One region of the Sporanaerobacter sp. PP17-6a genome, then DNA from elsewhere that is predicted to be linked to it. Evidence: riboswitches for the same ligand, from Rfam matches in the RefSeq annotation. Region 1 holds a riboswitch; each other region holds the start of a gene.

Region 1 (4,221 bases):
TTTGCAACGGTGGATCTTAAGAAAAATGAAGCAGGAATATTTGAAGCTGCCCGATATTATGATGCTGAAGTTAAAATAGTTTCCAGAGAAGAAATAAAAACTGTGGAAAAGAATTTTAGCTGTTCCGAGTTTGTGAAAAAGACTATAGGGGTTGGCGGGGTCTGTGAACCCTGTGCAATGCTTACCGCTTCGGGAGGACATTTTCTTATGACCAAAAAATCTTATAATGGAATAACCTTATCTGTATGGGAGGAAATATAGGTGGACAAGACAGGAAAAATATTTGTAGTCGGAATAGGTCCCGGCAATATTGAACATATGACCTTTGAAGCCAGAAATGCTATTGAAAAATCGGATGTAATAGTTGGATATAAAACTTATGTGGACTTGATAGAAGATATAATAAGAGATAAAGAAGTAGCTTCGACGGGCATGAAAAAAGAGAAAGAAAGATGTGAAGAAGCCTTAAAATATGCGGAAGAAGGGAATACCGTATCATTGATAAGCAGTGGGGATGCCGGTGTTTACGGAATGGCGGGAATAATTTTGGAAATAGTTTTTAAAAGCAAAAGCTCCGTAGAGGTAGAAGTAGTACCGGGGATTACTGCTGCAAATGCAGCGGCGGCTTCTCTGGGAGCGCCTATTATGCACGACTATGTTACGATAAGTTTGAGTGATTTACTTACGGATTGGAGTTTAATTGAAAAAAGGCTTCACTGTGCAGGAGAAGGGGATTTTGTAGTATGTTTGTATAATCCTAAGAGCAAGGGAAGACAAAAGGAAATAGAAAAAGCAAGAGAAATACTTCTTAAATATAAAAAAAATGATACATTAGTGGGGATAGTCAGGAACGCTAAAAGAAAGGGAGAATCATGTGTTATAACTACACTTGAAGATATGCTTAAATATGATATAGATATGTTTACCACGATTATTGTCGGAAATTCACATACCTATATGGCAAAAGGCAAAATGATAACACCGAGAGGGTATGCAATATGATATTGGTATTGTCAGGGACATCTGACGGAAGAAAGATAATAGAATTGTTGTTTCAAAGAGGATATGACGTTATAGCTTCTACAGCTACGAAGTATGGAGGAATACTAATAGAATCCGATTGTAATGCGGAAGTAATATCCGAAAAAATGGAACAAGGGGATATGGAAAAGTTGATACGGAAAAGAAAAATAGAATGTATAGTAGATGCTACTCATCCCTATGCCGAAAAGGTTTCGGTCAATGCCATGGCAGCATGTAAATCTATGGGAATAAAATATTTAAGATATGAAAGAAAGGGAAACTCCTATGATAAGACAGATGGAGTATCTTGTTTTCCCGATTATGATAAAGCTATATCATACTTAAAGGGAACTAAAGGAAATATACTTTTGACTGTCGGCAGCAATAACCTTCAGCTTTTTACTTCATCTTTAGAGATTGACAGACTGTATGCGAGAGTTTTGCCTACCTATTCTGTGATAAAAAAATGTGAGGACCTGAGGCTTCTTCCAAAGCAGATAATAGCGGCCCAAGGACCTTTTACAGAGGAATTCAATAAGGCCATGTATAATAATTATAATATAAAATATATGGTAACTAAGGACAGCGGAGATGAGGGAGGAACCGAAGAAAAGATTAAAGGAGCTATAGAAACAGGAGTAAATGTGGTGTTGATAAAACGCCCTAAAATAAATTATATAAATTTATATGATAATATATATGATATAATTAAAGTTATTGATAAAGATTTAAAGAAATAATCTTGTATAATTAAATAGCTTAAAATTACAGGTTTTTTGAAATTAAAAGGGAAAGCGGTGAAAAATCCGCTGCAGCCCCCGCTACTGTAAATAGGAACGAAATCATACAATTACCACTGGAAGCTTTTCTGGGAAGGTATTGAGAGTAGGATGAACTATTAGCCAGGAGACCTGCCTGTAACTTTTATAAATAAGCCTTCGGAGGGAAGTGGTTGTTTACATGTAAGTTTTATTTATATATAACCATAGCAGAAAAGGCCATGGTTTTTTTATTTGAGATAAGGAGGGAATAATGGAGAAAGGAATTATTGTGGCAAGTTTTGGCACCACCTTTGAGGAAGCCGAAAAATTATGTATAAAAAGCATAGAAAAGAGGGTGAAGAAGGAGTTTAACGGATATTATACGGAAAGGGCTTTTACTTCCCAGATGGTGATTAATAAACTTAAGAAAAGGGATGGAATATCAGTAAATAATGTAACAGAAGCATTGGGGAAGATGAAAAACGAAGGTATTTCCCAAATATATATACAATCCCTTCATATAATACCAGGTCATGAATACAATAAGCTCGTAAATCAGGCAGAATTGTTTAAAAAAGAAAATCAGGATATCATTGTAAAAATAGGAGTACCGCTGTTATACGATGATACAGATTATGAAAGGACAGTAAATTCAATTGAAATTCCGCAAATTAAACCTGATGAGGCATTGGTTTTTATGGGACATGGTACAGATCATAGCTCGGATACCAGTTATAGTCTGTTGGAAAAATATTTTAGAAAGGAATATTCAGACAATATATTTATCGGAACAATGGAAGGAAGTATAACGTTAGGGAATATAATACCTCAACTCTTCCGGAGAAAGATAAAAAAAATTATACTAATGCCCTTTATGTTGGTAACGGGGGATCACGTAATCAACGATATGGCTGGCGATAAAGGCAGTTCATGGAAGAATACGTTAATCAAAGACGGTTTTGAGGTTGAAGTGAATATGCTTGGATTAGGTCAGAATAAAAAAATTCAAGATATATTCATATCTCACTTAAAAACCGTCATAGAAAATAACTGATTATTGAAAAGAATATTTTAGGAGGAATGAAATATGAAAAAGACAAAGATGTTGTTATTATTTTTGGTAGTTGTGATGGCTGTATCAATATTTAGCGGATGTCAAAACACTAAAGATGTAAACGGTTCGGATAATGATGATGCTAAAGAAGAAACGAAGAAAGAAGAAGAGAATAAACCAGTATCAGAATACGGGGTTACTGTTAATAAGGATAATGTAGTATTTACAGATGCCAGAGGAAAAGAAGTAACCATAAAAAAGAACCCTGAAAGGGTTGTCTGCTTATACAATTCATATCTTGACATCTGGGATAGCTGTGGCGGAAAAGTAATAGGAAAGGTAGAAGAAGCCGAGGAAAAACCTATTGAAAATGCTAAATCCGCTGAAGTTGTAGGAAGCCCCGGTTCTCCGAGCCTTGAAAAGATATTGGCATTAAAACCTGATTTAGTCATTTTGACTAATGACTTTAAAGGTCAAGCATCACTGATTCCGTCATTGGAACAAAATAACATTCAGGTTATTGATTTAGCTAATACTTATTTAAAGGATTATTATATGACTGTAAGGCTTTTCACGGGGATTACCGGAAGAGAAGACCTGTATGAAAAACACACCAATGAAGTAAAAAAGAAAGTAGATGAAATAATAGCAAAAGTACCGAAAGACAAAAAATATAAAGTGCTAATAGTATTTGCTACTGCTAAAAATATTACAGTCAGGAATTCGGAATCAATGGTGGGGGAAATGCTCAAGGATTTAAACACCATAAATATATCCGATACTGCGGCAAATTCGTCTGATGCAAAGGTCTTCAGCATGGAAAAAATAATACAGGAAGATCCGGATTTCATATTTGTACAAACTATGGGAAGCGATAAAGAGGAAATAATGGCAAGATTGAAACAGGATGTGGAAGATAATCCGGCTTGGAGCTCTCTTACTGCTGTGAAGAATGACAGATATATAATTCTTTCTAAGGACTTGTACTTATATAAACCAAATGCAAAATATCCCGATGCTTATGAAGGCTTAGCAAAAATACTTTATCCGGATATATTCAAATAAAAAGATTGGCATGGCTGTATAGTCTTTATATAAAAGACTATACAGCTATTAAAATGCTTAATACTAAGGGGAATAAAATATGACTGATAGCAATATAAAAAAAGAAAGAATTAAAAAGAAGGTTATTTTACTGATTTTTATAGCTTTGACTGTAATCAGTTTTTTTATAAGCATAGGAAATGGAGCGGTAAAGGTACATCCAAAGGAAATAATAAATGCGGTATTCTTTGAAAAATCCACAGTGAACTATCAAATAATATGGAACGTCAGATTGCCGAGAACTATAGTAGCAGCCCTCGTTGGGACATGTCTTGCATT
Region 2 (4,221 bases), on a different contig from region 1:
CCCGACCTAAATCTATACCCCAGAACCTATTTAATATTTTGGCTATAATATCTGTTCCGCCTGTTGAGGCATTTTGATTGAATACTATGCCCATGCCTATTGCAGATATTATAACACCCAAAATAAGCTGTATCAGTATATCATTTGCTAATGGTTTTTTCATGGGAAAAATTTTTTCAAATAATAATACCAAAACCGAGACCCCAAAACTTGCATATATGGTTTTAAAACCGAAATTAGTTCCGATAAAGATAAAGCCAATTGCAAATAGAAAAATATTTATAATTATCATAAGAAGTCCGATTGATAAATTCGGGATAAAATGATTTATAACAATAGCTAAACCATTAGCCCCGCCTACAGATAGATTTTTTGGCATTAAAAAAAAGTATAGACCGATTGCTACCAGTGACATTCCAACGGTAATTTTTATATATTCATTTGCTTTTTTCTTCATAGTCATCACCCTTTCTATTTATTAAATTTGCATAACAAACTATGTTGCCTCTTTTCATCGTGTCGGTTTTTTCTAATGATTCAAAACATTTAAAAGCCCTATTTAGTAATATAGGTATGTTCTTTTTACTCTTCATAGCTTCTTTCAAATAATCCGAAAGTAAATCCTTATAAATAGGATTAGCACAATTGTTTATTATGCTTATAGCTCTTTCCTTTGGACTTAAACCTCTCAAATCCGCTATTCCTTGCTCAGTAATAATTATGTTGACATCATGTTCGGTGTGATCGACATGAGATACAAGAGGTACTACGGTGGAAATAGTTTCATTTTTAGCTGTGGACTTTGTAAAGAATACTGACAGATAGGCATTTCTGGCAAAATCTCCTGAGCCTCCTATCCCATTCATGAGATTTCCACCCATTATATTAGAGGAATTTACATTACCGTATATATCTACTTCTATTGCCGTATTCATTGCTATGACCCCGAGTCTTCGGATTATTTCCGGGTTATTGCTAATCTCTTGTGGCCTCAATATTATCTTCGATTTATATCTTTTAATATCATCATAAAATTTATTTAATCCTTCCGGAGAAGGGGAAATAGCAGTTCCGGACGCTATTTGTACTTTTCCTATATCTATTAAGTCCAACATTGAATCCTGTATTACCTCTGAATAAAATTGAAGGTTATCATACTTTGAACGAGAGAATCCATTTAGTATTGAATTTGATACTGAACCGACCCCGGATTGAAAGGGCAATAATTTTCTTGGAATTCTGCCTGCTTTGATTTCATGGTCTAAAAATTCCAAAAAAATTTCCGCCATTAAATTACTGTCTTTATTTGGTTCTGCTAATTTTTTAACATCATCTCTTATATCCGTGAAAACTATGGCGATTATCTTATTTTTATCTATTTGGATATAATTTGTACCGATTCTATCTTTGCAGTTTAGTATAGGTATAGGCGTTCTTTTTGGGGGATTTGGTAAAGTATATATGTCGTGTATTCCTCTTAGATCTATTGGTTGACTTGTATTTATTTCTATTATTAATTTTTTAGCTTTTTTTACTATAGTTGGTGTTATACCTACAGAGGTAGTTGGTATCATACATCCGTTTTCGGTAATTTCAGATGCTTCTACGATTCCGATATCTATATCTTCCAAATAATTATAATTAATGTATTGAGGCAATAGGCTTAAATGAACATCACAAAATTGAATGTCTCCATTGTTTATAGCTTTTCTACAGCTATCATTTGTTTGATAGGGAATTCTTTTTTTTGTAATATTATTTCTGGCTAATTCACCGTCCAATTCATCTCCGACGGAAGCTCCTGTAATTAATGTAATTTTTATATTTTCGTTATTGTTTTTAATTCTTTTACTAAGTGCTAATGGTGTAGCTTTTGGATATCCTGAAGGAGTAAAGCCACTTGTAGCAATTGTCATACCATTTTTAATAAATAGTGCAGCGTTTTCAGCTGTAGTTATTTTTTTTCTTAGCTCAATATCTTTTATTCTATCTTCTATCACTCTTTTAACCTCCTCATGATTTTGGGCAATAAAAAAGTTCCTGAACTCGGCGGTTTCAGGAACTGTGACAAGCAAAATAACATTATGTATTTACATAATAATTCTATTCTGAAACACTCCCTATCTACCGTAGAGTTTTTAGTGCATTAGCAAAGGCAGGTATCCTGACTTAGGTTCATAGAATTTTAAGCCTTCCCAATTTCTCAGTGGCATATTTTAAAATTCTCACCTTCACAGTGGCGGGACCGTACAAGACTTTTACTTGTTTCCCTTTTAAACAAAGAAATATAAATCTTTGTACCTTTACCTAAATATTAAATTTAACTACAATTAAAATATATAATATAAATAACTTTTAGTCAAGGATACCAGAACAAGGAGATAGATTATTATAAAAAAAGATGAAGCTTCTTTTTAACAGCCTCATCTTTTACCTCACTATTCTACGGAAATTTCTATGCTATTTTCCCATAGACCGTGAATATTACAATAGCTTAACGCATGAATTGTACCGGATTTATCAATTTTTGTAGTCAGAGAAACGGAAGGCTCATTGTATATTTCGCTTTCTCCGTGAGCACTGAATTCAGAATTTCCGATTTCTATTGGGAATTTTGCATCTTTAGGCTGAAAGAATATTTTTATCCAACAAATGTGATGTTCCAAAGTATTCGGGTGAGGTATTTTTTCTCCTACTATTGCTTTTATTTCAAATGCTTCTCCTTTTTTAACTTTTTCAGGGGCATGAATTACAGGCACATGTTTTTCACCCTTCCAATCTCCGCTTTGAATTGTTTCTCCTATATTTTTCATATATTAAAGACCCTCCCTATTGTTTTTTGTTTTCTATATTCGTCATATAGAATTTAACCTATAACATTATATACCCAAGGATTTTAAAAAGTACTCATTTAAAAAGTATTTAATTTAGTTTTGGTGTATAATATTAAGGTAATTAATTATTGGGAGGATAAAATGGGACAAATAGAACTTATTGCGACCTCGACTTTTGGTTTGGAATCATTAGTTAAAAGGGAGCTTTTAAAATTAGGATATACGGATTTAAAAGTTGAAAATGGAAAGGTAACATTTAAAGGTGAAGAAAAAGATATTGCAAAGACAAATATCTGGCTTAGAACTGCCGATAGGGTATTCTTAAAAATGGGGGAATTTAAGGCTTTAACCTTTGATGAATTGTTCGAAAAAACTAAAGCACTTCCTTGGGAAGAATGGATAGATGAAGACGGGGAGTTTACCGTAAACGGAAAATCCGTGGATTCTAAGCTATTCAGCATTTCAGATTGCCAAGCCATAGTTAAAAAAGCAGTTGTAGAAAAATTAAAAACAAAATATAAAACTGAATGGTTTAAAGAAACAGGAGCTAAATTTACAATATTGGTTTCGATTTTAAAAGATGTGGTAACTCTATCCATTGATACTTCAGGGGAAGCCCTTCATATGAGAGGATACAGAAAAATGCATGTCAATGCACCTGTAAAGGAAACAATTGCTGCGGCTATGATTCAACTAAGTTATTGGAGTCCGGAGAGAATACTTATTGATCCATTTTGCGGTTCCGGCACTATTCCCATTGAAGCTGCTATGATAGGGAAAAATATCGCTCCGGGAATACAGAGAAGTTTTGCGGCAGAAGATTGGCAAAAAATAAAAGAAGAATATTGGAAAGAAGAAAAGATTTTTGCAAGGAAATCTATTATACAGGAGAGAGAACTGAAAATTTTTGGGTATGATATTGATAAAGAAGCTGTTAAAATTGCAAGAGAGAATACGTATGAGATGGGAGTGGACGACTGTATTACCTATGAAACAAAGGATGCATTGCAACTAAGCTCCAAGAAAAAATACGGAGTTATCATATCAAATCCTCCCTATGGAGAGAGAATGGGAGAGAAAGAAAAAGTAGAGGATTTATACAGAAAAATGGGTGAAGTTTTCAGTTTTTTGGATACATGGTCTCTTTATTTTCTTACATCTAACGAGGAGTTTGAAAAAATATACGGAAGGAGAGCTGATAGGAGAAGAAAATTATTTAATGGAAAAATTAAAGTGAATTATTATCAGTTTTATGGTCCAAGACCAAAAAAGAGAAATTAAAATGAAGGAGGAATTATTTGTGAAGATATACACGAAAACCGGGGATAAAGGGCAGACAAGTCTTTTTGACAATAAGAGAGTATCAAAAGATGATATAAGAGTTGAA
Region 3 (4,221 bases), on a different contig from region 1:
GATCAAAGCAACGTTTTCCTTCGCCTTCCCATTTATTATCTAAACAGTGACTTCTTGAAGAAACGCTCCCCACTTACAGTGACCGGATCGTTCAGGACTTTCACCTGATTCCCTTTTAATCTTTGTCTTGAGATAAAAAACTTAAACCGTTGATTATTAAATTATTATAAAATTAATCTTTTTATTAGAATGAGTATACCATATAAATCTAACTGCTTCAATATTTAATAATCAAATTTTATATCATTCTTTAAAAAATGACATCTATTATTGCATATATGCAAATATTTTGGCAAAATAAAAAAGTGTCAGATAGTTTTACACTTTTCTTATTTTAATAAGAGGGAGAAATGATTTTCTTTTGGGTCTTTGACATTCGAATAATAAAAAAAATCGCTGAAGTCGTTGAAAATACTTTATTTTTTTGTCAACTTCCAAATATTGTTGTTGCACAATGTGTAATAATATATTATTTGGAGAAAAAAATTTTAAAGGATAAAAACATTACGTACTTTTTAAAAGTTAAAAAAACTGGAACGTCCCATTCTCAAGACTTATCAGAGTTTTTATGCCTTGTAAGTGTCAAAGATGAGGATAATATGTTTTAATTATAAACAACATCATACAAAATTAATATTATTCAAAAATATAATATTTATAAAAAATAAAGAAGATATCGCCCGGATATCTTCTTTATTTTTTACTGAATTCCTCTTAAAAACTTTTAATAAAAATAAATATATTGATATAAAATTATTCTATAACTGTACTCTTACTATCTCCGATTTGACAATCTTTGGACAATGGTCTGGATTCTCTGTTGTCCCATACCATTTTCCTTCAACATAAACTTTTACATTTTCTTCCTCAAAATCTTCTAAATCAGTTTCGTCAAATACAGCTTCTCCATCGTTTATTGTGGCATATATTTTATTTCCTGATTCGCCTTCTAATACAACTCTGCCTTCATCTAACGGAACCGTAATTATCTGCCAATTCCATACATCTTCAAATATCTCTGCATCAACATCTACTGTCATGTTTCCTGATGAATCAAAATTTACATCACTATCGTCAAGGATTGGGAAATAGGTATAAGACGGACATGCATAGTACCATGTAATCTTATCTCCTTCTGCAACTTTAGAATTAGCCGGATCTCCTGCGGAATATCCGTGAAGAACATTATTCACCCTGAACATCCATCCGGAATAATAATCTTCATTGGGAAGATATCTCTTTTCATATTCTCCGTTTATTCCTCTGACATAAATTCCGGAACCCGAACCGGAAGCATCTAAAGGAATGTCATTATCCGAACAAATCCTCTCCAGAACGTCAAAATATGTCTCATTTGTATCTGCAGCAACTTCTTCACTCTCAAATACAATGCCGCCTTTATCCGAGGTGCTCACTATTTTATAGCTTACTGTGGTAGGAGCTCCAAAAGCCATATTGGATAAAAATAAAGTTAACACCAAAACCAGTATACTAATACTCTTAAACTTGTTAATTCCTCTAAATTTTTTCATGATATTTCCTCCTTAAATTTTTTATTTTTTAAAGTAAGATACCTTTTGATATTCTGTATCTCCTCCCTTCTGAAATCTTATGTTTATCCCTTGTCCCCCCTTACCCTAATTTTATAAAATAAATTATAAAAATAAACAGCCCTAACTTCCGATAAAAGTCAGAGCTGTTAAACTCATCATATATTATAATTTACGATATCTATCATATTAAACAGGTTAAGTATAGTTTTACATATCCCTTTCATCGGAAGGTAATGCAATATGTCTAAGCAGGTATCCTGACTTGTGGATCAAAACAACGTTTTCCTTCGTCTTCCCATTTATTTTTTAAACAGTGACTTCTTGAAGGAACGCTCCCCACTTACAGTGACCGGATCGTTCAGGATTTTCACCTGATTCCCTTTTAATCTTTGTCTTGAGATAAAGAACTTAAACAATTTATTATTAAGTTATTAAAAGTTTAATTCTTTTACTATAATCAGTATACCATATAAATCTAATTACTTCAATATTTAACAATCAAATTTTGTAATATTTTTTAAACTTTCTTTAAATGATATTTTATTGTACAAGCATGAATATTTTGGTAAAATAAAAGAAAGGCAATCGGGAAAAAGCAGGATGTGGTGGGAGGTGGTTGATATGACTACAAAAGTAAACATAAAACAATTTTGAATTTTCTCTTTTTTACTTATTCCGTTACCAGCCATATCAATAAAACGGCAAACCATACCACATTTTCTAAATTCATAACTGCAGTATTAAGTTTTAAGTATTTTAAAAATTTTGGTTTTTTATTGATACTACTGTTAAATAACATACTTAAATAAAAAAGAGTCAATATACAATAAACAATACCTGTCATGAAAAATATTGTTTGTCCGTTTAATTTAAAGCAAATCGTAAGAAATATAGCCCATATGCCTTTAAGAAACCCCGCCATTAATTCAACTAATCCGCCTAAAAGACCATTCAACATCCATTCATCTCTGTTCTCCCATAAAATCTTGTCTGTACCTTGAACCTTTGCAGAATATGATAAATGACCTGCTTGTAACAGCATCGTAAATATAAAAAGTAAAAGTGACAATACGCCAAATATTGTTCCAATCAGCAAAAAGTCATATTCCTTCATTTTAATATAAATTGCAAAAGGGATTGGAAGCCAACAAAGAAACATTAATGACATTAACAAGTGTAAAAACCCACTTTCATTGGCTAACAATAATCTTTTAAATGAGCAGGCTATAAACATGAATAAAAGTATTCCGATTACTCCCATAATCACGGTTATAACAATCAACAATAATTCCTCCTTACTCAATACAATTTAGAAAAATAAACCTATTAAGACAATAAACTGAAATATTACATAACGATTATTCATACTAATAATATCACAAAAGAAAAAAGAGAAAAAATTAATCTTTATCTTATAAATCGTATTTTATTTTAACTCTGTCGAAAATCTTTTTCCAGCTCTTACTGAACAGGAGTATAAATACCACATTGGAAATTGCATGGTTCAAATCCACCTTAAAGCTGGTTATACATGACATTAAAAATACCTGAAAGGAAAATGAGTCAGCACCGAAATATAGGACATACCATATATTCATTATCCAGCCAAATAAAAATCCCCATATAAATCCAAATATACTCTGTCCGATTATATTTTTCATAAATTTTGTATTCCTCAATATTCCCGCCGAAACCCCCATCATTCCCCAGCAAAACATCTGCCATATGGTCCAAGGTCCTTGACTCATAAACATATTTGAAGCAAATGCCCCCAATGAGCCGACCATGAATCCTGTTTCCTCTCCAAAGGAAAGAGCAGTCATTATTATAACAAAGGATGTGGCTTGTACACTGGGTATGGCTGCAAAGGGAACCCTGCCAAGAACCGCTGTCGATGCCAGTATGGCAATCAGTACCGTGTTTTCTGCTTTCAATTCTTTCCTTTCAAACTTAAGAAAAAATGGAACTAATGACAAAAAAATTATCAGAATACTGAAAATCATATAATGTTTATCCGTCCACAATACCGAAAATATCAATATAAGTATACTTCCAAGCAAAATTAAAATGATATATTTTTTCGAATTAATCATCAATTATCAAATCCTCCTTGATAACCCCTTGAGGTATTATATCTCTGAATATCCTGTTAATAGCTGTTGTGTAGAAATAATTTCTGCTGAAAAACAGAGAGGGAATATCTTCAACGGCTATTTCTCCGTTAAACAGTAAAGCACATCTGTCGGAATTTTCCGCTGCAAATTCCAAGTCATGAATGGACATAATTACAGTCATCCCTTTGTTTTTCAATTTACCTATAATATGTTTAAGAACATCTTTAGATATAACATCCATCCCCTTAGTGGGCTCATCTAAGAGAATCACATCTGGATTTGTCATGAGTATGGAAGCCAATATCACCTTTTGTTTTTCTCCTCCGCTCAAATCATAGGGATGCCTCTTCAATAAATCTTTTATAGAAAAAAGTTCTATAATCCTTTCGAATTTTTCATTTCTAAAATCCTTATTTTCTTTTTCCTTACATATTTCTTCTTCCACGGTGTCATAAAGAAAATAGCTCATTGGATTCTGAGGGAGATATCCTATTTTAAAATCATTCGATAAGATCTTTCCCCTTTGAGGTTTGAGCATTTTCCCTATTATTTTA

The links. Region 1 has a riboswitch for cobalamin ahead of PP176A_RS07620 (sirohydrochlorin cobaltochelatase). Riboswitches for the same ligand answer to the same signal wherever they lie in the genome.
Region 2: linked by a shared signal. The riboswitch ahead of PP176A_RS14205 (succinate CoA transferase) and the one ahead of PP176A_RS07620 (sirohydrochlorin cobaltochelatase) in region 1 are both predicted to bind cobalamin.
Region 3: linked by a shared signal. The riboswitch ahead of PP176A_RS04685 (DUF4430 domain-containing protein) and the one ahead of PP176A_RS07620 (sirohydrochlorin cobaltochelatase) in region 1 are both predicted to bind cobalamin.

What each region holds. Positions count from the first base shown of each region.
Region 1 covers NZ_FMIF01000015.1:98,822-103,042, reverse strand. The annotation lists gene cbiG (cobalt-precorrin 5A hydrolase) at 1-261, shown strand, start outside; gene cobJ (precorrin-3B C(17)-methyltransferase) at 262-1,002, shown strand; gene PP176A_RS07625 (cobalt-precorrin-6A reductase) at 999-1,763, shown strand; cobalamin riboswitch at 1,776-1,956, shown strand; gene PP176A_RS07620 (sirohydrochlorin cobaltochelatase) at 2,056-2,838, shown strand; gene PP176A_RS07615 (ABC transporter substrate-binding protein) at 2,872-3,903, shown strand; gene PP176A_RS07610 (FecCD family ABC transporter permease) at 3,983-4,221, shown strand, end outside.
Region 2 covers NZ_FMIF01000038.1:56,604-60,824, reverse strand. The annotation lists gene PP176A_RS14210 (YitT family protein) at 1-457, opposite strand, end outside; gene PP176A_RS14205 (succinate CoA transferase) at 438-2,000, opposite strand; cobalamin riboswitch at 2,138-2,320, opposite strand; gene PP176A_RS14200 (class II SORL domain-containing protein) at 2,439-2,813, opposite strand; gene PP176A_RS14195 (THUMP domain-containing class I SAM-dependent RNA methyltransferase) at 2,976-4,115, shown strand; gene PP176A_RS14190 (cob(I)yrinic acid a,c-diamide adenosyltransferase) at 4,135-4,221, shown strand, end outside.
Region 3 covers NZ_FMIF01000009.1:41,868-46,088, forward strand. The annotation lists cobalamin riboswitch at 1-160, opposite strand, end outside; gene PP176A_RS04685 (DUF4430 domain-containing protein) at 759-1,532, opposite strand; cobalamin riboswitch at 1,784-1,980, opposite strand; gene PP176A_RS04690 (hypothetical protein) at 2,224-2,838, opposite strand; gene PP176A_RS04695 (ECF transporter S component) at 2,966-3,646, opposite strand; gene PP176A_RS04700 (ABC transporter ATP-binding protein) at 3,639-4,221, opposite strand, start outside.